DNA from 2 places in the Rhizobium sp. P43 genome. Region 1 is predicted to be linked to the other one. Evidence: predicted binding sites of a transcription regulator. Region 1 holds the regulator's gene; the other holds the start of a gene.
What was found. The regulator HrcA, encoded in region 1, represses chaperone genes, less so after heat shock. The targets are predictions, from matches to a motif close to GTTAGCACTCNCNNNNNGNGAGTGCTAAC.

Region 1 (14,442 bases):
GGTCACCGCCGCGGACCGTCAGGACGCGGGCCGGCTCGGACCCGGTCTCGGCGGCCTGCGGCTGGGGCTTGGATTTTGCGACATCGGCTTCGCGACGCGGCGCACGGTTCTGGCGCTCGTCCGACCGCTTGGCTGATGCGGGCTTTGCCGATCCAGACCGTGTATCGCCACCGGCTTTTGCCTTGGCTCCCGGAAATGGCTTCGCGCCGGGGCGGCGTTCCTTGTTCTTCACGTCTTTGATCCGTGGGTGTCGTTCGTCTCGGCCTGCCCTTAGCATTGCCGGAACGGTGCGAAAAGGAAATTTGCCGCGAGAACGGCCCGGACCGCTTTACTTGGCGCCAAGTTGCGGAAGGTTCGAGCCGGCGATCTGTTCGGCACGTGTCTTCTGGCGATCCGCTTCCGCCTGCCACTGCTGCGCTGCAAGCGATTGGTTGCGCGCCTTCTTGCGGTGCTCGCCCTGGGTAAACCAGGTGACGACAGACCCGAGAAGGACGCCGAGCATGACGGCCAGGATGAGGAAGACAAAGAACGGGGCGGAGACGGAAAGTGCCTGATCGGCAGGATCGAACGGATTGAGCGCGAGACTCACCGGTGCTCGGTTGGCGACGGCAAGAACGACCAGTACGACACCCAGCGGAACGAACACCACGAGGCTCACGACTTTGCGGATCATCTCGACAACTCCCTGTTCCGTCCGAGGTGCAAGAGATCACCCCACCCGGCCCAAGTTAAGGACAGGGGCGGAATTTTCAACGCGAAAAGCGACTATTCGTCGTCCTCGTCGCCCATGCCCGGGTTGAGACGCTCGCGCAGTTCCTTGCCGGTCTTGAAGAAGGGGACCCATTTTTCTTCGACGAAAACGGTTTCGCCGGTGCGCGGATTGCGGCCCGAACGCGAGGGACGGTTCTTCACGGAAAAGGCGCCGAAGCCGCGCAGCTCCACGCGGTTGCCCGCGGCCAGGGCATCGGTGATTTCGTCCAGGACCGCATTGACGATGTTTTCGACATCACGGTGATAGAGATGCGGATTACGGGCCGCGACGATCTGCACCAATTCCGACTTTATCACGCGGACCCCCTGCATTTTCTATTGTGACATTGAGCGGCGACAAAGTTGCCAAAGCAAAAAAGCTCAGTCAAGGAACAACTTAACCATAAATTGCCGGCTTTGCGAGCGATATGACGTGCGTCACACGCTAAATTGTGATCATGCCCGCCTCACTTTCTTCGCGTGGCCACGGCATGGGTCACGCGCATGTTTGCTGTTACAGGCCCGACACAATCTTATTGGCAAGGCTCGTTGGACATGCGAAACCGGGATGAAAGGTGAGCGGGCGCAAGCTGGCTGCCACAAGGATGGACATAGGAATGCTGCAAGCGACAGGAGCTGGAGTTCAGACGACCGGAAACCGATCCGACGCCGATGCCTATCGGCGCGCGGTCAGTCACTCCCGGCGCGTCCGGCGCCTGCGTATCCTGCTACCGGTCGCAGCGCTCATCATCACGCTGGCATTCATTGCCGTCTCCATGGTGCGCAGCCTGTTGCCCGACGAACTGCAGATCGAGTCCGCCAAGATTGAAGACGGCAAGGTCGTCATGGAGAAGCCGGCCATTGCCGGCCGCAACGAAGATGGCGTGCGCTATTCCATGCGCGCCGAGCGCGCCCTGCAGGACATCAAGAACCCCAACATGATCACCCTCGATACGATCGCGGCCGCCCTGCCGGTGAGCGACACGGTGATCGCTCGCGTGGTTGCCGCCAGCGGCATCTTTGACCGCGCCGCCAATTTTCTTACGCTCGACAAGCCCTTCACCCTCAATCTGAGCAGCGGCATCGATGCGCAGTTCAACTCGGCGCGCCTTGACATTGCCGGCGGCACCATGAAAACCGACGATCCCGTGGCCATCCAGACCAAAGGCGCGTCGATTGTTGCGAACTCGCTCGAGATGAAGGATAAGGGGCGAACCATGATATTCGCGGGCAGTGTGAAGTTGAACATCGAGCCGTCCGCCATTCGCAGCAATCGGTCCACGGAAGCCGTCCAGCCATGATTTACCGCTCCTTTGCCCAGTTTACCCTCGCTGGCGCTCTCCTCGTTTCGGCAAGCGCGTTTGCCACGATGGCTTCGGCACAGACGACCAGCAGCCAGATGAACGGCCTGAAGCTGTCGAACGATCAGCCGATCCAGATCGAAAGCGATCAGCTCGAAATCCGCGAGCAGGAAAAGAAGGCCTTCTTCACCGGGAATGTGAAGGTGGTTCAGGGAACGACGACGCTGCAGGCCGGCACCATGGTGGTGCATTATCGCGGCGAGGGCCAGACGGTGACCCAGGGCAATGCCGACATCGAGAAAATCGACGTCGCGGACAAGGTCTTCCTCTCCTCCGGAACCCAGCAGGCGACTGCCGACACCGGCTATTTCGATATGGCCAAGCAGCTTTTCGTGCTCGAGGGCGAGCGCGTGGTGCTGTCGGAAGGCCAGAATGTCTTCGTCGGCTGCAAACTCACGGTTCAAATGGAATCCGGCCAGGCCAAGCTCGATAGCTGCGGCAGGCGCGTTCAGATCCAGCTCGATCCGCAGTCGCAGAAGCCGAGCAACTGACGGATCCGCGTGAACGTGCAAATTCCCTTTTTCTCCAGGACGAAGCAGCCCAAGAAGGCCCCGACCCCAGCCGGCCTTCCGGGCGACAAGTCGCGCTATGAAGGCACGCTGATCGCCCATGGACTGACGAAAACCTATAATTCCCGTCGTGTCGTCAACGGTGCATCCCTTGTTGTGCGCCGTGGTGAAGCCGTTGGTCTGCTTGGGCCGAACGGCGCCGGCAAGACGACCTGTTTCTACATGATTACGGGCCTGGTGCCGGTGGATGCCGGAACGATTTCCATCAACGGCAATGATGTCACGTCGATGCCGATGTATCGGCGGGCGCGTCTCGGCGTTGGCTATCTGCCGCAGGAAGCCTCGATCTTTCGCGGGCTCACCGTGGAAGAAAATATCCGCGCAGTGCTTGAGGTGCATGTTTCCGACAAGCGCCAGCGCGAGGCGAAGCTCGACGAGCTGCTCGCCGAATTCCATATCGAAAAACTGCGGAAATCACCGGCTGTTGCGCTTTCAGGCGGCGAACGTCGGCGCCTGGAAATCGCGCGCGCCTTGGCGACGGATCCGACCTTCATGCTGCTCGACGAGCCGTTTGCAGGCGTAGATCCGATTTCCGTCTCAGACATTCAGAACCTGGTACGACACCTGACGGCTCGCGGAATCGGCGTTCTGATCACCGACCACAATGTGCGTGAAACGCTGGGCCTGATCGACCGGGCCTATATCATCCATGCGGGTGAAGTGTTGACCCATGGCCGGGCCAACGACATCGTCAACAATGCCGATGTGCGCCGTCTTTATCTCGGCGATAAGTTCAGCCTCTGACGTCCCCACGAAGAAAACGACGTTCCGCGCCCCGCTGCGGCTTGACCAAAGTAAAATAAAAAGCAATTTTTGGGCCAAGTGGAATTTCCCGTTATGAATGGCGGGATTGCGGGGGAATGTAGGGGAGTCGAACGTCCGCCATGGCCTTATCCGCCAACCTGATGCTGCGACAAAGCCAGTCTCTGGTGATGACTCCCCAGTTGATGCAGTCGATTCAGCTGTTGCAGATGACCCATCTCGAACTGATGCAGTTCATCTCACAGGAAGTAGAACGGAATCCGCTGCTTGAAATCGCGGCAGATGACGGAGATTTGAGCGGTGAGACTCCAGACAATGCCGACCGCCACGCCAGCGCCGCCCCGGACAATGCCTCCGACGAGATGGGAGCCGTGCCATCGCTCGACAGCGACTGGTACGAGAATGGCGCCAGCGAGCGGCTGAACGACCGGCTGGACACCAATTTTGACACGGCTTTCACCGACGAGGGTTCGGCTCAGCGACCGGATGCCCCCGAACTGCTCGGCCAATGGAAGTCGATGCCAGGACAATCCGGCGAAGGAAGCGAGGGCTACGACCTCGATGACTTCGTGGCCGGCCAGGTCAGCCTTCGCGATCACCTTCAGCAGCAGGTTCCCTTTGCGCTTCCCTCCGCGTCCGACCAGTTGCTTGCATCCGTGCTGATCGACCATCTCGATGAAGCGGGCTATTTGCGTGCCGATCTCGATGAGGTGGCCGTTCGTCTCGGGTTGACGACGGCCAGTGTGGAGCTCGTGCTGCACACCCTGCAGACGCTGGAACCTGCTGGCGTCTTCGCTCGCAATCTCAGCGAATGTCTGGCGATCCAGCTTCGCCAGCGGGATCGCTACGATCCGGCGATGGCGGGTCTCGTGAACAACCTCGAACTTCTTGCCAAGCGCGACTTTGCGACGCTCAAGAAGATCTGTGGCGTGGACGAGGAAGATCTCATCGACATGCTGGCGGAAATCCGCAAGCTCAATCCGAAACCCGGCAGCTGTTTCGAGCATTCAGTCAGCGAATCCGTGACGCCCGACATCGTCGTCAGGGCGGACGGGGCCGGCGGCTGGCGGGTTGAACTCAATCCGGATGCCCTGCCCCGCGTGCTTGTGAACCACAGCTACATGGCTGCCGTCGGGCGACGCGGCAGTGCGAAGGAGACGCCGGACCAGGCTTTCATGTCGGAATGCCTGCAGAATGCCAACTGGCTCACCCGCAGCCTCGACCAAAGGGCGCGGACGATCACCAAGGTGGCAGCCGAGATCGTGCGTCAACAGTCCGCTTTCCTCGATCACGGCGTCGATCATTTGCGGCCGCTCAATCTGAAAACAGTCGCCGATGCGATCAAGATGCACGAATCGACCGTCAGCCGCGTGACGACCAACAAATACATGCTGACACCGCGCGGGCTCTTCGAGCTCAAATACTTTTTCAGCGTATCGATTGCCTCGGCCGAAGGCGGCGACAGCCATTCCGCGGAATCCGTTCGTCACAAGATCCGCGCGCTCATCGACAAGGAGAGCCCTGATGCCGTCCTTTCCGACGATGATATCGTCGATCAGCTGAAATCATCCGGCGTCGATCTCGCACGCCGCACCGTGGCAAAATACCGCGAGGCCATGAACATACCCTCCTCCGTCCAGAGGCGGCGCGAAAAGCGCGCTTTAGCCAAGGTTTCGGCTGTTTGAAGGGCGCCTTTTCGCCGCAATGATTAACGGGAGATTGACTCTCGATCTCAAGGCGGCTAGAAGCGCGCCGCAATCGACAGCGCACACTGTTGACCGAGGGAGAGACCCTCGAAGACGCCCGACAAACGAAGGTAGAGACTGACCGAACCGCTCGAAAAGCTTGGACGCGGACGTCGCTTGGCGTAAAATGGATACGCAACCAATCATAAGAAGGGAAACTCCATGAGTGTGCGTGTATCCGGCAAGCAGATGGAAATCGGTGAAACGTTCCGGCAGCGGATCGAAGATCGAATCCAGGATGCGGTTACCAAGTACTTCGACGGAGGGTATTCCGGGCAAGTGGTCGTTACGAAGTCGCAGTCGCGCTTCTCGGCTGATTGCCTGGTGCATCTCGATACCGGCGCAAACCTGCATGCGGCAGGCGAGGCCAATGATCCGCAAGTGGCCTTCGATACGGCTTTCGAGCGCGTGGAGAAGCGTCTGCGGCGCTACAAGCGCAAGCTGAAGGATCATCATGCCGGAGAGCCGGTCAACCCGCCGGTTGAGATCGCTTATACGGTCATGGATTCGGTCGCCGAAGAGCATGACGAAGTGCCGGAAGACTACGCGCCGACCATCGTGGCGGAAAGCAGCAAGAAGCTGCGGACCATGTCGGTGGCTTCAGCCGTTATGGCTCTCGACATGACCGACGAACCGGTTCTTCTGTTCAGAAGCCCGGGGAAAGAACAATTGAATATCGTTTATCGTCGCAATGACGGTAATATCGGGTGGATCGATTCCGCCAACATCAAAGGCTGACGGTTGACTTGGGCGGCCCCGACAGGCGGCCGCCCAAGCTTCGGCCTGAAGCATGAAGGACATTGATATGGCATTGGCAGATTTGCTGCAGCAGGATGCTGTCGTACCGGCCCTCCGGGTCAATTCCAAGAAGCAGCTGCTTCAGGAACTTGCGGCCAAAGCCTCCAAGCTCACAGACATCCCGGAGCGGGAGATCTTTGACGTGATCCTGCAACGCGAGCGTCTCGGCTCGACGGGTGTGGGCAACGGCATCGCCATTCCACATGGCAAGCTGAACAAGATCAGCAAAATCACCGGCATCTTCGCGCGGCTCGAAACCCCCGTGGATTTCGAGGCCCTCGATGACCAGCCGGTCGATCTCGTGTTTCTGCTGCTGGCGCCGGAAGGTGCCGGCGCCGATCATCTGAAGGCGCTGTCGCGGATTGCTCGCGTGCTGCGCGATCAGGATCTCGTGGCCAAGCTTAGGGCAACGGAGTCTGCGTCGGCGATCTACACCTTCCTCAACGAGGAACAGGCGTCTAACGCTGCTTGAGTGGACCTTATCCTGACACGAGCTAAAAAAAGCGCCCCGAAAGGCGCTTTTTTCATTTGAACATGACAGCCCCGGCCCGTCAGGCCTTGGCCGCATCCTCGGCCACGGCCTCCGTCTTCGGGCCACCCTTGGCCACACCGACCATGGCCGGGCGCAACACGCGCTCGCCGATGGCGTAACCGGCCTGGACCACCTGCACGACGGTGTTGTTCGGCACGTTCGGGTTCGGAACCTCGAACATCGCCTGATGGAAGTTCGGATCAAACTTCTGGCCTTCGGCATCTATCTTGCGCACGCCGTGGCGCTCCAGCGTCGACAGCATGCCGCGCTCGGTCATTTCGACACCTTCGATCAGCGCGGTGATGGTCGCGTCGGCCGCGGCGCGGGCTTCTTCCGGCAGGGTTTCGATGGCGCGGCGGAGATTGTCGGAGACCGACAGCATGTCGCGCGCGAAGCCGGTGACTGCATAGGACTTGGCATCCTTGATTTCGCGGTCGGTGCGGCGGCGCAGATTGTCCATCTCGGCGGCCAATCGCAGGAAGCGATCGCGCAGGTCGGCATTTTCGGCCTTCAGGGCCTCGACAGGATCAATATCCTGCGCGGCTGCGGTCTCGTTTTCGTTTGCAACCTGACCTTCGGCGGCCGCGGTTGCTTCTGCCTCTGTGGCTGCCGCGTCAGGTCCGTTCTTGTTGGCTTCTTCGGTCATGACGTTCTCCGGATGATGTCTCGTTTTCGAAGCTAAAGGTTTCGAATGCGTGCCCGATATCAGGGTTTGACGAGAAAAAATCAAGGGTTTGAAGGGAAATTGCCTCACCGCTGGCCGCGCGAGAGCTTGGCCATCAGTTGTGCAGTGTAATCGACCATAGGAACGATGCGCGAGTAGTTGAGGCGCGTTGGACCGATGACGCCGACAGCACCTACGATCCGGTCTTCGCCGTCGCGATAGGGCGCCACGATCAGGGACGATCCAGAGAGCGAGAAGAGCTTGTTTTCCGATCCGATAAAGATCCGAACGCCTGGACCGCTTTCTGCGAGATCCAGGATTTCGATGAGGCTTTCCTTGCGCTCCAGATCGTCGAACAGCAGACGCAGGCGATCGATATCCTCTGACCCCGCCAGCCCTTCGAGCAAATTGGCGCGGCCGCGCACAATCAGACGGGCTGGCTGCTTGTCAGCCACTTCTCCCGACCAGACGGCGAGCCCACGTTCCACGAGATCCTGCGACAGGCTATAGAGCTCGGTCGCAACCTGGCTTTTGAGGTTTTCGATCTGGCCGCGAAGTTCCCGAAGTGTCTGGCCGGAGAGATTTGCGTTGAGGAAATTCGCCGCCTCCGTCAGTTGCGAGGCTGTCACGCCGGCGGGCAGATCAATGATGCGGTTTTCGATCTGGTTGTTTTCTCCAACGAGAACCGCGAGTGCCTTGGTGGGCTCCAGACGAATGAACTCCACATGTTTCAGCACGGGATCGTTCTTGGCCGAGATCACCAGACCGGCGCCACGCGAGAGGCCTGAGAGCATCCGGCTTGCCTCGGTCAGTAGTGCTTCCATCGGTTGATCGGCGCTGGTCGGCCGGATCTGCCGTTCAATCTCGTCACGCTCGCCGTCGGAGAGATCGCCAACCTGCATAAAAGCATCGACAAAGAAGCGCAGGCCTGCCTGGGTGGGTAGGCGCCCGGCGCTAACATGCGGCGCATAAATCAGCCCGAGCGCTTCAAGATCGCTCATCACATTGCGAACCGAAGCCGGCGAAAGCGACATCGGCAGGAGACGCGAGAGATTGCGCGAGCCCAAGGGATCGCCATTGTCGAGATAGGTTTCGACGATACGGCGGAAAATCTCTCTGGAGCGATCGTCCAGCGAGGCGGAAACGTCTGCGACGGTCGTCTTGGGTGATGCCATTATCAGAGCGGACAAGATCTCAGAGGTTTCATGCTACAAATATAATCACTGCTTTTTGGATGACCAAGGGGTAATTCGATCCAGCTTGATCTCGCGGCGCTGCGGGATGGTTTTTCTTTGCAAAAGACAGGCTGCGTCCTTAGAAGGCAACAGACAACCCAGGAGATTGCAATGCGGCCATCCGGCAGAAAAACCGATCAAATGCGCAAGGTTTCGTTCGAGCGCAACTTTTCCAAGCATGCGGAAGGCTCCTGCCTGGTGAAGTTCGGCGATACGCATGTGCTGTGCACGGCAAGCCTCGAAGACAAGACGCCGCCGTGGCTGCGCAATTCCGGCAAGGGCTGGGTGACGGCGGAATATGGCATGCTGCCGCGCGCCACCGGTGATCGCATGAAGCGCGAGGCATCGTCTGGCAAGCAGAGCGGTCGCACGCAGGAAATCCAGCGGCTAATCGGACGCTCTCTCCGTGCAATCGTCGATCTCGAAGCGCTCGGCGAGCGGCAGATCTCGATCGACTGCGACGTCATCCAGGCGGATGGCGGCACGCGCACGGCCTCGATCACCGGCGCCTGGATCGCACTGCATGACTGTCTGAAGTGGATGGAAGCGCGCAACATGGTGAAGGTCGAGAAGGTCCTGAAGGACCATATCGCCGCCGTCTCCTGCGGGATCTTCGCCAGCCAGCCGGTCATCGACCTCGACTATCTCGAAGATTCGGCGGCCGAGACGGATGCGAATTTTGTCATGACAGGCTCCGGCGGGATCGTCGAGATCCAGGGCACGGCCGAAGGCAAGCCCTTCAGCCAGGACGAATTCCTGACGCTGCTCGGCCTTGCCAGGAACGGCATCGATGAACTGGTTGCCCTGCAGAAGCAGGCGATCGGCTGACGGGCCGCAAAGAGAGATCCATGCGTAAACTCGACACTCGCACCATCGTTGTTGCCAGCCACAATGCCGGCAAGATCGCCGAGATCGCCGATCTCATCGGCCCGCTCGGCTTCTCGGCCAAGTCGGCAAAGGAACTGAACTTCGTCGAGCCCGATGAAACCGGGACAACTTTCGAAGAAAATGCCGCGATCAAGGCACTCGCCTCGGCCAAGGCTTCGGGCATGCCGGCCCTTTCCGACGACAGCGGCCTGGTGATCGATGCTCTCGACGGCGCGCCCGGCGTCTACACGGCGAACTGGGCCGAGCGCGAGGATGGCAGCCGCGATTTCAAGATGGCGATGGAGAAGGTCGAGAAGGCCTTGCAGGAGCGCGGGGCCGCGTCGGCTTCACAGCGGACCTGCCGCTTTGTCAGCGTGCTCTGCCTCGCCTGGCCGGATGGTCACACCGAATTCTTCCGGGGCGAAGTCGAAGGCGTGATTGCCTGGCCGCCGCGTGGGACAGCCGGTTTCGGCTATGATCCGGTGTTTCAGCCGGAAGGACATGTGCGTACATTCGGCGAGATGACCGCAGACGAGAAGCATGGCTGGAAGCCGGGCGATCCGGAGGCCCTGTCGCATCGTGCCCGGGCCTTCAAGCTCTTCGTCGAAACCTGCCTGGAGGCCTGACGCGTTGACCGACCGGTCCTTCACGCTGCTGCCCGATACCGGTGAACCCGGCTTCGGCGTCTATGTGCACTGGCCCTTCTGCGCGGCCAAATGCCCTTACTGCGACTTCAACAGCCATGTGCGTCACCAGCCGGTGGACCAGGCGCGCTTCGTTTCGGCCTTCCTCGCCGAACTCAAGGCCGTGCGTGCGCTATCCGGCCCGAAGACGGTCACCAGCGTGTTCATGGGTGGCGGCACACCGTCGCTGATGGACCCCTCCACCGTTGGCGCAATCCTGGACGGGATCGCTGCCAACTGGCACATGCCCGACGGCATAGAGATCACCATGGAGGCCAATCCTTCGAGCGTCGAGGCGACGCGATTCCATGGCTACCGGGCCGCCGGGGTCAACCGTGTTTCGCTCGGGGTGCAAGCGCTGAACGATCCGGACCTGCGCTTTCTCGGCCGCCTGCATGACGTGGCAGACGCGCTGAAAGCCATCAAGCTGGCGCGCGAGATCTTCCCGCGCATGTCCTTCGACCTGATCTACGCCCGCCCGAACCAGACGGTCGAGGCCTGGGAGCGCGAATTGAAGGAGGCGATCTCCTATGCGGTTGATCATCTGTCGCTCTACCAGCTGACGATCGAGGAAGGCACCGCCTTCTACGGCCTGCACAAGGCCGGCAAGCTGATCGTGCCCGACGATGATCACGCCGCAACGCTTTACGAGGCGACGCAGGAGATCACCGCCCGCGAAGGGCTTCCGGCCTACGAGGTTTCCAACCACGCACGCCCAGGCGCCGAGAGCCGGCATAACCTGACCTATTGGCGCTATGGCGACTATGCCGGTATTGGTCCCGGCGCCCATGGACGGCTGACGCAAGGACGGAGCAAGATCGCAACCGTCGCCGAACGTCATCCGGAGACCTGGCTTTCCGCCGTCGAGCAGAATGGTCATGGCATCATCGAACGCGAAGAGCTTGATCACGAGGCCCAGGCGGATGAACTTCTGCTGATGGGGCTTCGCCTACGCGAAGGCGTCGATCTCGCCCGCTGGCAGCAGTTGTCCGGCCGCGATCCCGATCCGGACAAGGAGCAGTTCCTGCTCGAACAGGGCTTTATCGAGCGGCTCGGCAATTCGCGGCTGCGCTGCACGCCGCCGGGCATGCTGATCCTCGACGCTGTCGTCGCAGATCTCGCCTGCTGAGGAGTTGGAAACGATGCCAGTCGATGCCGCCTTTTCCCGCTTCGACATGGCCCGTCTCTACGATGCGTTCAACCATCATGGCGAAGACGGCGATTTCTACGAGAATTTCGCCAAGGCGCCCTGCCGCGTGCTCGATATCGGCTGCGGCACGGGGTCGGTGACGATGCGTCTGGCGAAACGCGGACACCAGGTGACCGGTGTCGATCCGGCAGACGGCATGCTGCAGATGGCTCGGATGAAGGACGGACAAGGTCGGGTCGAGTGGGTCCAGGCTCCTGCCGCAGAGTTTTCACTCCCTGATCGTTTCGATCTCGCCATCATGACGGGCCATGTCTTCCAGGTGTTTGTCGACGATGCCGAGACGCTTGCCGCCTTGCGCAACATTCATCGGCATATGAAGCCAGGCGGCAGAGTGATCCTCGAAAGCCGCAATCCGCTGACCAAGGCCTGGGAAGGCTGGACGCAAGCAAAGACGCGCGAACGACGGGCCATCGACGCAGTCGGGTCTGTTGAGGTTTTCTATCAGATCAAGACTGTTGAGGTCGAGCACGTGACCTTTGACGCAGTCTTCTCGATCGAAGCCACGGGCGAGACGCTGATCAGCGAGAGCCGGCTGAGGTTTGCAAAGGTCGAAACAATCCAGAGCCTGCTTGCGGCAGCGGGCTTCCACGAGGTCGAGCTGCTCGGCTGGTGGGATCGCACACCCTATTCGGACACCAGTCCCGAAATCATCGTGATCGCGCGGTCCTGAACCGACTGTCGGATACGAAAAGGCCACCGCGAGCCCTTTGGGATCGCGGTGGCCTCTATCTTTGCGGCGGGCCGCTTACTCGTTGATCAGGCGGCGCAGCAGTTCGATTTCCTGCGACAGCTTCTGGTCGGCGGCGATCAGTTCCTCGATCTTGCGGACCGCATGAAGGACCGTCGTGTGGTCGCGACCGCCGAAGCGACGGCCGATTTCCGGGAAGGAACGCGGGGTGAGCGTCTTCGACAGATACATGGCGATCTGGCGCGGCTTGACGATGACGCGGGTGCGGCGGTTGGAGACGAGCTCCTGACGCGACACGTTGTAGTGACGGGCGACGACACGCTGGATGTCTTCGATGCGCACGCGCTTCTGATCGCCAGCGCCAACGAGATGGGCCAACAGTTCGTCGACACGCTCGATCGACAGGTTCGGCTCGAAGGAGCGACGGAAGAGCAACTGGTTGAAGGCGCCTTCCAGGTCACGGCCACTGCTCGTGATATTGCGGGCGACATGCTCGAGGATTTCGGCCGGAATGTCGATCGACGGATCGTCCTTGCGGGCGGCCTCCAGGCGCGACTTCATCATGTCGAGGCGCATCTCGTAATCAGGCGCCTCCATTTCGATGGCAACGCCACCCTGCAGACGCGAGCGAACGCGCGGATCGAGCGATTCCAGTTCCCAGGGCGCACGGTCTGCAGCAACGACAACCTGCTTGGCGCTATCGAGCAGCATGTTCAGGAGATGGCAGAACTCATGCTGGATCATCTTACCCTGCAGGAACTGCATGTCGTCGATGATCAGGAGGTCGATGTTGCGCAGCGAGTCCTTCAGCGTCAGGGCGTCGTTGTCGCGGATCGCGGTTGCGAAGCGCCACATGAAGTATTCGGCGGTCAGATAGACGACGCGCGGTGCGCGCGGGCTCTGGATCGCGGCATTGGCGATCGCCTGCAACAGATGCGTCTTGCCGAGACCGACCGAGGAGTGGATGAACAGCGGGTTGAAGCGTACGGCGCCAGCGCCAGCCTCTGCAATGGTCTTGGCGGCGGCCAGCGCCACGCGGTTGGACGCGCCTTCGACGAAACCATCAAAGGTGTAGCGGCTGTCGAGCGGGGAGCCGAAAAGCGGACCTGCGGGTGTAGCGCGGGTGCTCGACGGCGCATGGGTCTGCGAAGAGGCGATCTGGCCGACGGTCTGCGGACCGGTCTTGCGGATCGATGCCGGCTGCGCCTGCTCGACGCCGACCGAACGGTCTTCTGCGGCTGGGCCACGGGTGCTGCGGCTTGCGGTGCGCACCATGATTTCGACCTTGAGGACAGAAGGGTCCTCAGCCTGGAAGATCGACGTGATCAAATCCAGATAGCGGTTGTTGATCCAGGACTTCAAAAACGTTGTGGGAACAGTCAGTCGAACAACACTCTTGGATGCGGAGTGGAGCTTCAGGCGGGCGAACCAGCTCTGGTATACGTCCGCCCCAACCTGCGCCTTCAGCCGCTTGCTGAAACGGTCGAAGAGATCAGTGTGAGTCATTTCGGCGTTCTCTCCTGCTCCTTCGGAGCATGCGGCGCCGAGCGCCGAATGTGCATTGTCCCCGTTCGCCAACGCACCGGCCGTCATAGAGTTCATATGCATGTTGCCGCCTTCCAAATTCATTCCAGGTGCCGGGCGTTTCTCGTGCCGTCCGACAGCCGCTTCATCTCTAGTCGATCCCTCGCGGGATCGACGGTCCCCGAACACAGTGTGCCGCCTCCAGCCAAAAAGCCGGCTCAACTTTCCGTCGTCCCTCACGCCGACGGCAGTGCCCCACATGCAGCATCCTCGTCATGCCGCGCACTCATGCTCTGATCGTGACCTGCGGCCACTCTCAAGATGCAAAACCGCCACCACGCGGAAACAGCCAAGCTTCCGATGCAATGTCGATCACTTTATGAGAAAACGGAGTTGAAACACCCCGCTTTGGCAAGAGCGATCAGTCTCGACTGCATTTCTGCCCTTCGGACCGTCGTTTCTGGCCATTGGCTGGCCCCTTGCTGAGAAACATTAAGGCAGGATCAAAAGCCAAGATCAACACCGATTTTTGGCCTGGCGTGCCGATGAGCCATTGACTCTTCGTAGTTCATTTTCGCGTCATATTCGGGCGAAAAAGAAACGCTTTTGAATCAAGGAGATTCCCAAACAGGCACAAAGAGGGACGGGAAAGACGCGAAAAAATAAAATTTCTCTTGACTCGCGAGGGGGGCAACTTCCCCTAGGGTAAAGGGGGTTTCAGTCGGGATACCTCGCTGAAGTATTTGTATTTATTGTGTTTTTTATGTCACCAGACTGACACCTAACAAGCCATCAGGAGGCTCTAAAACATCGCATCGAGGTATCTTACGGGCACAACGCCAAAAAGCCCGGCGAAACGCCAGGCTCTTCGAAAAATGTCATAAAGGTGTCTAAATTTAGACGGCCAGGGCCTTCACACGAGCGGCCAGACGCGAGATCTTGCGCGATGCCGTGTTGGCGTGAACAACGCCCTTGGTGGCGGCGCGCTGGATCTCCGGCTGAGCAGCCTTGAGGGCGTCCTTGGCGACCGCTGCGTCACCAGAAGCGATTGCTT
Region 2 (14,442 bases), 1.4 Mb from region 1:
CCGAAAGAGATCGGCGCTTGCGGATCGAAAGCAGCCAAGGTTTCGAAAGGCGGCGGACGACGATTATCGGGATCGACGAAACTGAAATCCAGCCTTTCGCTCCCCTGGTAGATGTCGGGAACGCCGGGCGCGGTCAGTTTGACAATGGTCTGGGTAAGGCCATTGATCAGACCCGCCCAGATCAGCGGCTGGATCTCGTGCACCAGCTCGGTGACGAATTGAGGCCTATCGAACAGCAGCGTGCGGACATAATCCTTCACCGCGCTCTCGTAGTCTTCGTTCACCGCGTTCCAGTCCGTCCGGAGCTTTGCCTCGCGCAGGGACTTCTCCACGAAGGCTAGGACACGCTCGGCAAAGTCGGCAATGCCTTCCCGATCATCGGCCATGAACTCGACCGGCCAGTGGCCGATCAATGCCTGAAAGATCATCCATTCGACTTGAGGCTCAGGTACGGGCTTGTCATCGACCTCGACGACGGCATCCCCATGCGTCTTGCGCCACCCCTCGATCAGGGCAGCAAAGCGGGGCGCATCCTCGGCAAGCGCGAAGAGACGCGCGCGGGCATCCTCGCCGCGCTTGGTGTCATGCGTCGAGGAGGCGGAAAGCCCAAATGGTTGCGTCGCCGCACACCGCTGCATCTCGGCATGGAAATGATTGACGCCGCCCTCCTCCGGTTCCAACTCGCCACCGACCTCGTTCAAGGCGAGGAACTCAACATGGCGGAAGAACAACGTATCCTCGAGCGATTTCGCCATCAGCGGCCCGGTCAACTGCTGGAAACGCCGACGGAAGAGATCGCTTCCGACGCCACCATCTTCGAAGCGCCCTTCGCCCTTCAGGAGATCGGCGATGGACCAGGCCGCATCAGCCGCCGTTTCGTCCAGCCGCGCTTTTGCTTCGCTCAGCACCTGATCCACGAGCTGCCGATCTTCGGCGCTCATGTATCCGTGCGCGGCATAGGTCCGATAACGCGGGAAGGCGAGAAGAAGCTCTTCGAGGGCCCGGTTCATCGTGTCCTCGTCGAGCCGCAGCAAATCGGCGCCCTGCCCGACCAGGGCCTTTACCTCGCCGGCGAAGTTGACCCGGATCATCCGCAGCTTCGCCTCCCGCATCTTCTCCGCAACGGACGCCTGAGGCCCCGCGATCCCCGCATAAGCCTGCCGAATGGCGAGGAAGCCGGTCCAATCGAGCAGAACCGGCACCTGGGCCGCGATGAATTCATAGCCGGTCGAACCTTGCACGGGCCAGCTCTTCGGTAGCTCTTCTCCCGGCGCCAGGATCTTCTCGACATAGATCGGAATGTCCGGCCCGACAGCGTCGCGCAGCTGCTGCAAGTAACGGCCGGGGTCTGCAAGACCATCGACATGGTCGATACGCAACCCGTCAACCTGGCCGGCGCGAACCAACTCCAGAACGGTGCGATGGGCAGCTTCGAACACATCCGATGCCTCGACGCGCAATCCGACCAGCCCCGCAATTTCGAAGAAGCGCCGATAGCTGAGGCCTTTGGCGGCTTCCGTCCAATCCATCAGGCGAAAAGGCTGGAGGTCGTGCAGAAAGAGCAGAAACTCTCGTTCTCGCGCCTTCGCCTGGAGTTCCCTGAGCAACCCTTCGCAATCCTGGTCGCGGCACAGCGAAACAACAGCGTGATGGAATTCGGCCTCCTCACCGGCTTTCGCCCGGCGCCCAAGATCCGAGAGCTGCGCGGCCATGGGATGCTCACACTTGGCCAGAGCAGCCGGATAGGTCGATGGGTTCAGCGGATAGAGACTGTCGAAATAGGCGAATGCGAGCACCCCTTGCACGGGATCGATCACCAGCGAAACCTCTTCGTCCATAACCGCTTGCTCGAGCGGCTTGCCGAGAAACGGAAGCGTCAGCCGCTGGCTCCAGTCGATGTCGAAATAATGCCCGTAGCGGCTTGCCTCGCCCCGTTCGATGACGCTGCGCCACCAAGGGTTCTCAAGACTGGCGGCCATGTGGTTCGGCACGATGTCGAGGATCAGGCCGAGACCTTCGGACCTCAACGCGGCAGCCAGCCGTTCGAACCCTTCCCGACCGCCAAGCACGGGATCGATCACGTTGGCATCGGTGACGTCATAGCCATGCGTCGACCCCTCCGTCGCGGCAAACACGGGCGACGCGTAGAGATGGGTGATGCCGAGGCGCTTGAGATAGGGCACGAGCCCGATGGCGCGGTCGAAATCCATGCCGCCGCGAAACTGCAAACGGTAGGTCGAAACGGGAAAGGGCATGCTGGCATCCTTGGGAGGTGGGGTGTCCGACCCGGACCAACGCCCACCAGCCTGCCTTGTTCCCGTCGTCCCGGGCGATCCAGGATCCTCAGTGGAGGTTGAATTCTCCGTCCACCTTGCGCCATTCGTTCGGCCCGATCAGCCGCTTGTGGCTGAAGCGCACCGAATGCAAATCGCCGTCGAGATTGGTCCGCCAGAAATTCAGGAACTTGGTCATCTGTGGGAAATCGGGGGCAAGATCGTAGTCCTGCCAGAGGAAGGTCTGAAGCACGGAGCGGAAGTCGGGCATGCGGTAGAGAATATGCGCGGTGGTAAGGCCATAACCCTCCATCTGGAGGGTGAAGTCTGCAGAAGATTTCATGCGGTTTCCCTCTTGGTCACTGACGATAAAAAGTTTGACAAAAATTCCATATCTGACAAGAAGGCGTCACAAATTGTGATTGAAAATCAGATTGTTAGCAGCACAATGGCGCGAGTGCTGATTTTTTCTCGAACCCCTCTTGAAAGACAAAATCGGACAAACCAAATCTTCGCCCGCCGGATGCCGTTGGAGGGTCCGGCAACCCGTCCGGACCGCATCCGGTCCGGCCTTTGGGGACGTTCCATTTTGTTTGTCCAGGAGGAAAACATGAAGTTCCGTCCGCTGCACGACCGTATCGTCGTCCGCCGCGTTTCGTCCGAGGAAAAGACCAAGGGCGGCATCATCATTCCCGACACCGCCAAGGAAAAGCCGCAGGAAGGCGAAGTCATCGCCGTCGGTCCTGGCGCCCGCAATGAACAGGGCCAGATCGTCGCTCTCGACGTCAAGGTCGGCGACCGCGTGCTCTTCGGCAAGTGGTCTGGCACCGAGATCAAGATCGACGGCGAAGAGCTGCTGATTATGAAGGAAGCCGACGTCATGGGCATCATCGAAGCCCAGGCCGCCGAGAAGAAAGCCGCCTGAGAAACACCGGTCATCATTTGCTTTTTGAGGAGTGAACCATGGCTGCAAAAGAAGTGAAATTTAACACCGACGCCCGCGAAAAGATGCTGCGCGGTGTCGACATCCTCGCCAATGCCGTGAAAGTGACGCTGGGTCCGAAGGGCCGCAACGTCGTGATCGACAAGTCCTTCGGCGCGCCGCGCATCACCAAGGATGGCGTCTCGGTTGCCAAGGAAATCGAACTCGAAGACAAGTTCGAGAACATGGGCGCGCAGATGCTGCGTGAAGTCGCGTCCAAGACAAACGACCTCGCCGGTGACGGCACGACCACCGCGACCGTGCTCGCCCAGGCCATCGTCAAGGAAGGCGCCAAGGCTGTCGCCTCCGGCATGAACCCCATGGACCTGAAGCGCGGCATCGATCTTGCCGTCGATGCCGTCGTCAAGGAACTCAAGAACAACGCCCGCAAGATCTCCAACAACTCGGAAATCGCCCAGGTCGGCACCATCTCCGCCAATGGCGACACCGAGATCGGCCGCCACCTCGCCGAAGCGATGGAGAAGGTCGGCAATGACGGCGTGATCACGGTCGAGGAGGCCAAGACGGCCGACACCGAACTCGAAGTCGTTGAAGGCATGCAGTTCGACCGCGGCTATCTCTCGCCCTACTTCGTCACCAATCAGGAAAAGATGCGCGTCGAACTCGACGACCCCTATATCCTGATCCACGAAAAGAAGCTGTCGAACCTTCAGGCCCTTCTGCCGGTCCTAGAAGCCGTTGTCCAGTCCGGCAAGCCGCTCCTGATCATCGCGGAAGACGTCGAAGGCGAAGCACTCGCCACCCTCGTCGTCAACAAGCTGCGTGGCGGCCTGAAGGTGGCAGCTGTCAAGGCTCCGGGCTTCGGCGATCGCCGCAAGGCCATGCTTGAGGACATCGCAATCCTCACCGGCGGTACCGTCATCTCGGAAGACCTGGGCATCAAGCTTGAGAACGTCACCCTCAACATGCTGGGCCGTTCGAAGAAGGTGTCGATCGAGAAGGAAAACACCACTGTTATCAACGGCGCGGGCTCGAAGGCCGAGATCGACGGTCGCGTGGCCCAGATCAAGGCGCAGATCGAGGAGACCTCCTCCGACTACGACCGCGAGAAACTGCAGGAGCGTCTGGCCAAGCTCGCCGGTGGCGTTGCCGTCATCCGCGTCGGCGGCTCGACCGAAGTCGAAGTCAAGGAGAAGAAGGATCGCGTCGACGACGCCCTGCATGCGACCCGTGCAGCCGTCGAGGAAGGCATCCTGCCCGGTGGCGGCGTGGCACTGCTGCGTTCCGTCAAGGCGCTCGAAAACCTGAAGACCGCCAATGAAGACCAGCGCGTCGGCATCGACATCATCCGTCGCGCCATCGAGGCCCCGGTCCGCCAGATCGCCGAGAATGCCGGCGCAGAAGGCTCGATCATCGTCGGCAAGCTGCGCGAGAAGTCGGAATTCGCCTATGGCTGGAACGCCCAGACCGGCGAATATGGCGACCTCTTCGCCCAGGGCGTCATCGACCCGGCCAAGGTGGTCCGCACCGCGCTGCAGGATGCAGCCTCCGTTGCTGGCCTCCTGATCACCACGGAAGCGATGATCGCCGAGAAGCCGAAGAAGGAAGCAGCCCCGGCGATGCCGGCCGGCGGCATGGACTTCTGAGGGCCGTTCAGAGAAAAAAGCCAGGGGCCGCCTGTCGAAGGTGGCCCCTTCCTATGTGAAGCGATCAGGCCGCCAGCAATGGCGAGATCTCACTGAGACCTTCAAAGGTGGGGCGGGCGATGTAATAGCCCTGGATGAGATCGACCCCGAAATCTGTCAGAACCGAAAATTCTCCAGCCGTCTCGATGCCCTCGCAAACGGCGGTGACCCCGAGGTCCCGCAACATATCCAGCGTGCGCCGCACGACAACCTGTTTGATGGGATCGGTGTCGATGCCACGGATCAGATCCATGTCGAGCTTGACGATATCGGGCTGGAACCGCGTGAGCAGGTTGAGCCCCGAATAGCCGGCGCCGAAATCGTCGATTGCGGTTTTAAAGCCTATCTCTCGATAGCTTCGAAGGATGTTGAGCAGATGCTCCGTGTCGAGCTTTTCGACTTCAGTGAACTCGAAGATGATCCGGTCGAGCGGAAAATCGGTGCGCCTCGCCGTCTCCAGCGTCTGACGAATACAGGCCCTCGGCTCGTAGACAGCGTTGGGCATGAAGTTGATCGACAGATGCGGCATGCCATGACGGGGAAAGAGATTGGCCGCCAATTCGATGGCCTTGACCCGACACTGCTGGTCAAACGCATAACGATTGTCCGGATCGACCAGCGACAAAACCAGCCCAGCGCCGCTGCCGTCTACACCTCGCACGAGAGCTTCATGGGCAAAGATCTCGCCTCGACGGATGTCCATGATCGGTTGGAATGCCATCGAAAACGAAGACTGGAACGCCGTCCCATTCTTGCAGCCCTTGCAGCTCATGGTGCCTCCTAAATTCCATCCCTCCACATAAGCATCATGGAACTTAAAGAAGACTGAAAGTTTGCTACGCAAGCGCTTCCCAAATAATCAACCGGGGCCTCTCAAATCATATGACCTTTTTTGGATAACTGATTTAACCAATTCAAGTAATCGAATATCCTTGAATACGAGGCCAATTCGAGAAGGCTTCGCGGGCTAAATGATTTAGCTGAGGATGCGGGACATGAGGGAACAGATCGATATCGAGACCTGGGCGATGGTCCGGGCTCAGCAGATCGTCATGCAGCAGGGTGCCAATCTGGTCGTCGCGGCGCAGAGACTGGACCACAAGAAGACCACAGCCAATACCTATGCCCTTCGGACGGCGATCATGGCATCGCTGATCGAAGCTATGGAAGCGGCGCCTCCGGCCATGCGGATGGTCAACGACGTTCAGGCTTGAGACCTGGCCTGCCCCGTCAATCGCGTCTGGCAGACAGACCGCTTTCATGGTGACGATGCGGCCGGAACCCAGAGGGTTCAATGTCAAAGTTCATGTGGCGCCAGTGAACGCGAGACCATTTGCCTGCGATGACGGCCCGTCTTCAGCTTGATCGAAGTTGGCAGACATGCGAGCGTCCTGCCATGCGCATTTTGCTCGTGGAAGATACACTCGACGTCGGTGAAGCGATCTCTCGTCGCTTTGAAACCATCGGCCACACCGTCGATTGGGAGACGAACGGCCGCGCGGCAGCGGAGATCCTTGACTTCACCGAATACGATCTCGTCATCCTCGACGTGATGCTCCCTGGGATGGACGGTTTCTCCATTCTGAAACGCATGCGCGACAAGGGAAGTGCCGTCCCCGTCCTCGTTCTCACGGCGCGCTCCGAGATCGACGATCGTGTCGGCGCGCTAGACCTTGGGGCCGATGACTATCTCGTCAAACCGTTCGATTTCCGCGAGTTGGAGGCCCGCGCCCGCGTGCTGTTGCGTCGGCGCGCCGGCGGCGAAGCCACGAATGTGATTGCATGCGGTGACGTCCTGCTCGACCGCTCGCAGCGCACCGTCAAGGTCGGCAATCGCGAGGTGCAGTTGAAGCGTCGCGAGATGACCCTGCTCGAAATCCTCGCAAGCCGTCCAGGGCGCGTCTTCAGCAAGGATCAGCTGCTCGACCAGCTCTTCGGTTTTGATGAGCCGGCCGGCCCGAACGCGATCGAACTCTATGTCGGGCGACTGAGAAAGAAGCTCGAGGGCGCAAGTGCCCGGATCGTGACGGTGCGCGGCGTGGGCTATCAACTGGTGTCCGATGCAGAGGACTAGGCGTTCCCTCTTTGCGCGCCTCGTCATCCGCGTCGCCGTTGTTCTCGCGGGCGGCGCTGCGGTCCTGATGACCGCCGCCTGGTTCTATGCCCGCGCCGCGGCAGATGAAGCCTATGACCGGTTGCTGCAAGGGGCCGCAATCCAGATTCTCGATAGTTTGCTGGTCGAAGAGGGCCGCATCACAGTCAACCTTCCTCCCAGCGCCTTTGAACTGCTCGGGCTGGCACCGCGCGACAAGATCTTTTACCGCGTGGTTGCCCCTGACGGCTCGACCCTGACCGGTTACGAGGATCTGGACTTCCCGGCTGATATCACCAATGCCAGGTCTGAAGCGCTGTTTGAAACCGCAAGTTTCCGCGAACAGCCTGTTCGCATGGTGGCTGCAAGCCGTGCCATTGCCGATCCAGCCATCGGCGGCTGGGCAAATGTTCTCATCGCCCAGACGACAGAGGCGAGACAGCAACTGACGACGGAATTGACCACGCGGGCGCTGGCACTGGTCGGCGTGATGAGCCTGCTGGCACTGGGTGGCACCATCCTTGCGGTTCGCTATTCCCTGCGCCCGCTGGATGCTCTCGGCGACACGCTGCGCCGCCGCGACAGCCAGGACCTGACACCGCTCGCCGTCGACGTGCCGCGCGAACTCTCGCCATTCGTGGAATCCATCAACCACTTCATGCGACGCCTCGACGATCGCCTGCAGCTGTTGCAACGCTTCATCGCCGACAGTGCCCACCAGATCCGCACACCTCTGACGGCCCTTTCGGCCCAGGTAAGCCTGATCAACGAAGACGCGCTTTCAGACAATGATCGTCGCCATCTCGACCGGGTGCGCAACAGAGCGTCAGAACTCGCGCGCTTCACGACACAGCTACTGAACCACGCCATGGTGATCCACCGCTTCGATTCCATTCAGCTCTCGCCGATCGATGTTGTCGATGTCGCACGCAAGGCCTTCCGCGCTGCCGTGCCGATTACCATCGATCCCGACATCGTGGTTTCCTTCGAGGCTCCACCTGAGCCGTTGATGGTGCTCGGCGATGGCCTGAGCCTGCGCGAAGCGATCGTCAACGTCATCGACAATTCTCTTCGGCACGGCGTGGTTTCAAGCCTTGCCGTGCGCGTGGTAAGGCGAGGCGATTTCGCGCTGATTGAAGTCGAAGACGATGGACCGGGCATCCCGCCCCAGGACTGGACCCAGGTTACGCGTCGTTTCGTTTCCTCGAAGACGGGTGAAGGCAGCTCCGGCCTCGGCTTTGCGATTGCGTCTGAAGTGGCAACCACACTCAACGGAGCCCTCGCCTTTCGCGAGCCCGCGCCGGAAAGCGGCTTCACCGTGTTCCTCGAACTTCCTCTGATGGAGAGGTCCGTCTCGTGAGACTTTCGACGACACTGCAATGGATGACAACAACGCTCGTTGCAGCGGCTCTGTCATCGACTTCGGCTGTTGCGCTGGAGGGCGACCGCTCTGTTTTTCCAGCGCCTGGGGAAGAGCGGACACGGCTGGTCATTAATGGCGTTACAGACGCCGATGTAATCGCACCGCTGATCCTCGACTTCCAGGAGACGGCACGCGACGTGACGGTCGAGTTCAACGACTATGTCAGCAACGACCTTTTCCGCGAGGCCGAATTGGCCTGCCGCCAGCAACGCAGCCATGGCGACCTTTGGATATCCTCTTCCGTCGATCATCTGGTCAAACTCGCCAATGACGGCTGCGCCCGTTCGCACCGGTCGGCGCAAACCGAACGGGTCTCGGCCTGGGCCAACTGGCGCGACGAAATCTTCGGCTTCGCCTTCGAACCAGCCGTGATTGTCTATGATGCCTCGCAGGTCCCGCCCGAGGACGTGCCGCGCTCGCATGTCGAGATCGCCGAACTTCTGCGCCGCAAGCCGGACGAATACTGGACCCGCATAGGCACCTACAATGTCCAGCTCTCGGGCGTTGGCTATCTGCTCGCCTTCCACGACGCCCAGCAGGCACCGACAAGCTATGGCCGCCTGCTGGAAAGCTTCAGCCGCGCCCAGGTGGTCACAAGCTGCTGCAACAAGGAAGTGCTGGACCTGATCGAGGAGGGCCGGCTGAAGATCGCCTACAATATCCTCGGCTCCTATGCCTATGGGCGCTACCTGCGCAACAACGACATGCGGGTCGTCGTACCGCGTGACTATACGCTGATCCTCACCCGCGGTGCGATGATCCCGACGCATTCGCCGCAGCCGGATCTCGCAGCCCGTTTCATCGACTATCTCGTTTCGGAGCGCGGCCAGACGGTGGCGCGCGAAAAGGCCTTCTACTTTGCCGAAAACGCACCTCTGCCCCCCGGCGTGGATGGGCCGGCCTCGCTGATCGAGTCCGGCATCGGCCGCCCCATCAGGGTCGGCCCGGCGCTGCTGGCCGCCCAGGACAGGGCCACGCGGGAAGAGTTCATCCGCAACTGGACATCGCTCTTCTCCCCCAACCTTCCATGAAAAAAGGCTGGCGTCGCCGCCAGCCTCTCGAAATCACAGGATGAGGGATATCAGTCCTCGTCCTGGAAAACCTCCTCGCGCTTCTTCTTGACGCTCGGGAGGAAGACGATGATGAGCACCGCAAGCGCGATCAGAAGCAGTGTCGCGCTGATCGGCCGGGTGACGAAGGTCGACGGGTCGCCACGCGAAAGGATCATGGCGCGGCGCAGGTTTTCCTCCAGCAGCGGGCCGAGAACGAAGCCGAGCAACAGGGGTGCCGGCTCGCAGCGCAGCTTGACCAGCACGTAGCCGATGAGCCCGAAGAAGGCGACGGCATAGAGGTCGTAGATGTTGCCGTTGACGCTGTAGACCCCGATCGAGCAGAAGGCCATGATGATCGGGAAGAGCACGTAGTACGGGATCGTCAGCAGCTTCACCCAGAGCCCGATCAGCGGCAGGTTCAGAACCAAGAGCATCAAGTTGCCGATCCACATCGAGGCGATGATGCCCCAGAAGAGGGCCGGCTGCTCGGTGGCAACATTCGGACCCGGCACGATGCCCTGGATGATCATGGCCCCGACCATCAGCGCCATGACCGGATTGGCGGGAATGCCGAGTGTCAGCAGCGGAATGAACGAAGTCTGGGCACCGGCATTGTTGGCCGATTCAGGACCGGCGACACCTTCGATCGCGCCATGGCCGAACTCTTCCGGGTTCTTGGCCATGCGCTTTTCAACCGTATAGGAGGCAAACGAGGCGAGGATGGCGCCGCCGCCCGGCAGAATGCCGAGAGCCGAGCCAATGCCCGTACCGCGCAGCACCGGGCCGATCATCCGCTTGAAATCGTCGCGCGTCGGCATCAGACCGCTGACTTTGGTGATCAGCACGGTGCGATTGCGATCGCTTTCGAGGTTGCGCAGGATTTCGGCAACACCGAAAACGCCCACAGCGACCGCGACGAAGTTCAAACCATCCGCATATTCGGTGATGCCCATCGTGAAGCGGGGCGTGCCCGAATAGATGTCCGTGCCGACAAGCCCGAGCAGCAGGCCGAGTGCGACCATGGCAAGCGCCTTGATGATCGAGCCGTGGGCAAGCGCGATCGACGAGACCAGACCGACGATCATCAGGGAGAAGTATTCGGCCGCACCGAACTCAAGCGCGATGGCGGTGAGCGGCGGCGCAAAGATCGCGACGAGGAAGGTCGAGACGGTGCCGGCGAAGAAGGAGCCGATCGCGGCGATTGCAAGCGCTGCCCCTGCCCTTCCCTTGCGGGCCATCTGGTAGCCGTCGATCGCGGTCACTGCCGAGGAGGATTCACCCGGCATATTGATCAGGATCGCCGTGGTCGAGCCGCCATACTGCGCGCCGTAATAGATGCCGGCGAGCATGATCAGCGACGAGACGGGTTCGAGCTGGAAGGTGATCGGCAAGAGCATGGCGATCGTGGCTGTCGCCCCGATGCCGGGAAGCACGCCGATCAGCGTGCCAAGGATGACGCCGACCAGGCAGAAGAACAGGTTCTCGATGGAACCGGCTGTCGAGAAGCCGAGGGCGAGATTGCTGATGAAATCCATGGTCGCCTCCTCAACGGAACCAGGGGCCGAAGCGTTCGAACGGCAGGCCGAGGCCGTAGCTGAACACGAGGACCGAGAAGAAGGTGATGCCGGTCGCAAGCGCGAGCGCCGCCGGCACCCTCAGGCGCTCAGAGGCAAAACTCGCGATGAAGGCGGCGACGAAGAGGGCGGGCACGAAGCCGGCACCACGGACCAGCAGGCCGAAGACGATCGGCGCCGGCAGGATAAAAAGCATACCGCGCCAGGCGATGGCACCGATGACCTCTCCGGTGACCTTCACCGACTGAACGAGAATGACGACGCCAAGCAGGGTCAGAACACCGGCCAGCACCAGCGGAAAGTAACCCGGCCCCATGCGGAAGGCGGTGCCGAGTTCCAGCGACAGCGACTGAATGACGAAGAAGAGGCCGAGCCCGATGAACAGCAGGCCACAGAGAAGATTGGCCGTGTCGAAGCGTATGGATTTCATGTTGTCCCCCGACAAAAAGCACGGGCGGCGAGACACTCGCCGACCGGCACGACAAGTCGCGGACCCGGTCGGGAAACCGGATACGCGCAGCTGTGAAAGGATCAGTCGGCGTACTGGCCAGCAGCCTCAATCACCGGCTTCCAGCGGGCGATTTCACTTTCGAGCTTGGCCTTCAGTGCCGCAGGGGTGACATCTGCTTCAGGCGACGGCGCCGTGCCGAGTTCGGCGAAGCGGGCGATGACATTCTCGTCCTTGAGTGCCTTGTTGAGCGAGGCATTGAGCTTGTCGATCGCTTCCGTCGGTGTGCCCTTCGGAACATAGACACCGTGCCAGATGCCAACCTGGAAGTCGTTCAGACCACCTTCGGCAGCGGTCGGTACATCCGGAAGGACCGGCAGACGCTCAGCCGAGGTCACGGCATAAGCCTTGATCGTGCCGCCCTGGATCTGCTTCGTCGTGTTGGTGGTCTGGTCGCACATGATATCGACCTGGCCGCCGAGCAGATCGGTCATGGCCGGACCGGTGCCCTTGTAGGGAACGGTCACAAGCGGGGTTTCGATCTGGCTCATGAACAGCATGCCGCAAAGATGCGAGGCTGCACCGATGCCGGCATTGGCAACGGTGACCTTGTCCTTGTTCGCCTTCACATACTCAACCAGGCCCTTGAGATCGGTCGGCTCGAAGTCCTTGCGGGCAACGATGGTCATCGGCACATCTGTGACGAGACCGACATAGTCGAAGGCATTGAGCGGATCATAGGCGAGCTTGCGATAGAGGGTCGCGCTGGTCGCCATGCCAATATGATGCAGCAGCACGGTATAACCGTCCGGCGCGGCGCTTGCGACGCGGCCAGCACCCAGCGTGCCACCAGCACCGCCGACATTCTCGACGAGAACCTGCTGGCCGAGATCCTTGGACATGGATTCAGCAACAAGACGAGCCACGGTATCCGTTGGGCCGCCGGCAGCGAACGGAACGACCATGGTGATCGAGCGCTCGGGATAGGTCTGAGCCGATGCGGCTGCTGCGATGAAGGTTGCCGCAATGGCGGTTGCGCTGAAAAGCGACTTGAAGAAAGTCATAAAGGCCTCCCGGTTTGATTGATCCTGCCGGTCGGCTCCTCCCGCCCGGCATTGGATGGCCCGATCTTCGTCAGGCGGGATCGTGTCACAATCGTCCAGGGCGGAGAGTGTTAAGGTTTTCTGGCTTGCCGCAACGCACCATGGGTAGATTCCCGCCCAACACGCTTTTCGGATGTGTGGATTTCCACCCATCATCGCTCTACGGTCTGCAGTATAGGGCCTCAATCACGCGTGTCGAAGGCCAGGCTCTTATCGAGACCGTGCTTCTGCATCTTCTCGTAAAGCGTCTTCCGCGAGATGCCGAGCTGTTCATACACCGGTCGAAGCGCACCGCCATGGGCGGTGATGGCATTGGCGATCAGCTGCTTTTCATAGGCGGCAACCTTGTCCGCGAGGCGGGTATTGGCAGCTTCCAGCTGCGCCGCACTGTCGAGCCCCGTCTCAAGCCCAAGCACCAGCCGATCGGCGGCATTGCGTAATTCGCGCACATTGCCCGGCCAGTCCCGCTCGGCGATCTCCGAGAGGATCTCAGGCTCGACCTCCATGTCGTCGCGCCCGTAGCGCGCACAGGCCTCCCGCACCAGATGCAGGAAGAGAAGCGGGATGTCCGCTCTACGTTGCGCCAGCGAGGGCACGCGAAGCGTAACCACATTCAGCCGGTAAAAGAGATCGGCGCGGAACCGGCCAGCCGCGACTTCGCCTTCCAGATCCACCTTGCTGGTGGCCAGAAAACGAACGTCGAGCGGCACCGTCTCATTCGACCCGAGCCGGGTGATGGTCCGCTCCTGCAGGACCCTTAGAAACTTCGCCTGCAGGTCGAAGGGCATCGAGCCAATCTCATCGAGCAGGATCGTCCCGCCCCGGCCATGTTCGAATTTCCCGTAGCGGGCACGGATCGCGCCTGGAAAAGCCCCGGCCTCATGCCCGAAGAGCTCGCTTTCGATCAATGTTTCCGGCAGCGAAGCGCAGTTGATCGCAAGGAACGGTCCCTTGGCCCTAGCACTGACGTCATGCAGGCTGCGCGCCACGACCTCCTTGCCGACTCCCGTCTCCCCGATAACCAGCGCATCTGCCTCCGTCGCCCCGATGGCGCGAACGCGGTAGCGCAGATCGACCATCACGGGCGTGCGTCCGGGCAGACGTGTCTCGATATCGTCCCGCTTGCCGGCCACGGCCCGCAGCCGTCGGTTCTCAAGCACCAGGGAACGGCGGTCCAGTGCATGGCGCACCACGCCGGCGAGCGCCTGGCTGGCAAACGGCTTCTCGATGAAGTCGTAGGCGCCCTCGCGCATCGCCTTGACCGCCAGCTGCACCTCGCCATGACCGGTCACAAGGATCACCGGGATCTCGTGGTCGAGCTCGCGGATCCGATGTAGCAGCGTCATCCCGTCCATGCCGGGCATGCGGATGTCACTGACAACGACGCCATCGAAGCCGAACCCAACGCGCGAGAGGATCTCCTCGCCCGTCGCAAACGCCTTCACCTGCAAACCATGGAGTTCGAGGGCCTGGCTGGTGGAGAAACGCAGCTCCTCCTCGTCATCGACGATCAAGACCAGTCCGGAACTCATTCCGCCGCCTCGCTCAAAGCTTCCGCTTCCAGGAGTTCGATGCGAAACAGAGCACCGCCGCCTTCACGCGGCCCGACCGTCAAGCTGCCGCCAAAATCCTTGATGATATTGTAGGAAATCGACAAACCGAGACCAAGCCCCTTGCCCACACCCTTGGTCGTGAAGAAAGGATCGAAAATCCGTTCGGCGATGGCCGGCGGCACGCCGGGGCCACGGTCGGCGATCTCGATCACCACCCGCCCCTCGTCCCGCCGTGCCGCAAGCTCGATCTTGCGATCCTCGAGACCTTCCACGGCATCACAGGCATTGGTGAGAAT

Region 2: the regulator HrcA is predicted to act here: its motif matches at 2,710-2,738, upstream of groES (co-chaperone GroES).

What each region holds. Positions count from the first base shown of each region.
Region 1 covers NZ_CM161539.1:3,230,741-3,245,182, forward strand. Annotated here, with positions in the region: gene AC1PUL_RS16130 (class I SAM-dependent methyltransferase) at 1-232, opposite strand, end outside; gene AC1PUL_RS16135 (DUF1049 domain-containing protein) at 329-673, opposite strand; gene AC1PUL_RS16140 (integration host factor subunit beta) at 766-1,068, opposite strand; gene lptC (LPS export ABC transporter periplasmic protein LptC) at 1,368-2,051, shown strand; gene AC1PUL_RS16150 (LptA/OstA family protein) at 2,048-2,602, shown strand; gene lptB (LPS export ABC transporter ATP-binding protein) at 2,624-3,424, shown strand; gene rpoN (RNA polymerase factor sigma-54) at 3,565-5,127, shown strand; gene hpf (ribosome hibernation-promoting factor, HPF/YfiA family) at 5,350-5,925, shown strand; gene ptsN (PTS IIA-like nitrogen regulatory protein PtsN) at 5,993-6,457, shown strand; gene grpE (nucleotide exchange factor GrpE) at 6,537-7,163, opposite strand; gene hrcA (heat-inducible transcriptional repressor HrcA) at 7,268-8,356, opposite strand; gene rph (ribonuclease PH) at 8,528-9,244, shown strand; gene rdgB (RdgB/HAM1 family non-canonical purine NTP pyrophosphatase) at 9,265-9,909, shown strand; gene hemW (radical SAM family heme chaperone HemW) at 9,914-11,095, shown strand; gene AC1PUL_RS16200 (class I SAM-dependent methyltransferase) at 11,109-11,846, shown strand; gene dnaA (chromosomal replication initiator protein DnaA) at 11,922-13,472, opposite strand; gene rpsT (30S ribosomal protein S20) at 14,285-14,442, opposite strand, start outside.
Region 2 covers NZ_CM161539.1:258,648-273,089, reverse strand. Annotated here, with positions in the region: gene treY (malto-oligosyltrehalose synthase) at 1-2,255, opposite strand, end outside; gene AC1PUL_RS01260 (usg protein) at 2,344-2,616, opposite strand; gene groES (co-chaperone GroES) at 2,884-3,198, shown strand; gene groL (chaperonin GroEL) at 3,237-4,862, shown strand; gene AC1PUL_RS01245 (EAL domain-containing protein) at 4,927-5,673, opposite strand; gene AC1PUL_RS01240 (hypothetical protein) at 5,897-6,115, shown strand; gene AC1PUL_RS01235 (response regulator transcription factor) at 6,298-6,975, shown strand; gene AC1PUL_RS01230 (sensor histidine kinase) at 6,962-8,353, shown strand; gene AC1PUL_RS01225 (ABC transporter substrate-binding protein) at 8,350-9,447, shown strand; gene AC1PUL_RS01220 (tripartite tricarboxylate transporter permease) at 9,498-11,003, opposite strand; gene AC1PUL_RS01215 (tripartite tricarboxylate transporter TctB family protein) at 11,014-11,472, opposite strand; gene AC1PUL_RS01210 (tripartite tricarboxylate transporter substrate binding protein BugD) at 11,574-12,554, opposite strand; gene AC1PUL_RS01205 (sigma-54-dependent transcriptional regulator) at 12,776-14,125, opposite strand; gene AC1PUL_RS01200 (sensor histidine kinase) at 14,122-14,442, opposite strand, start outside.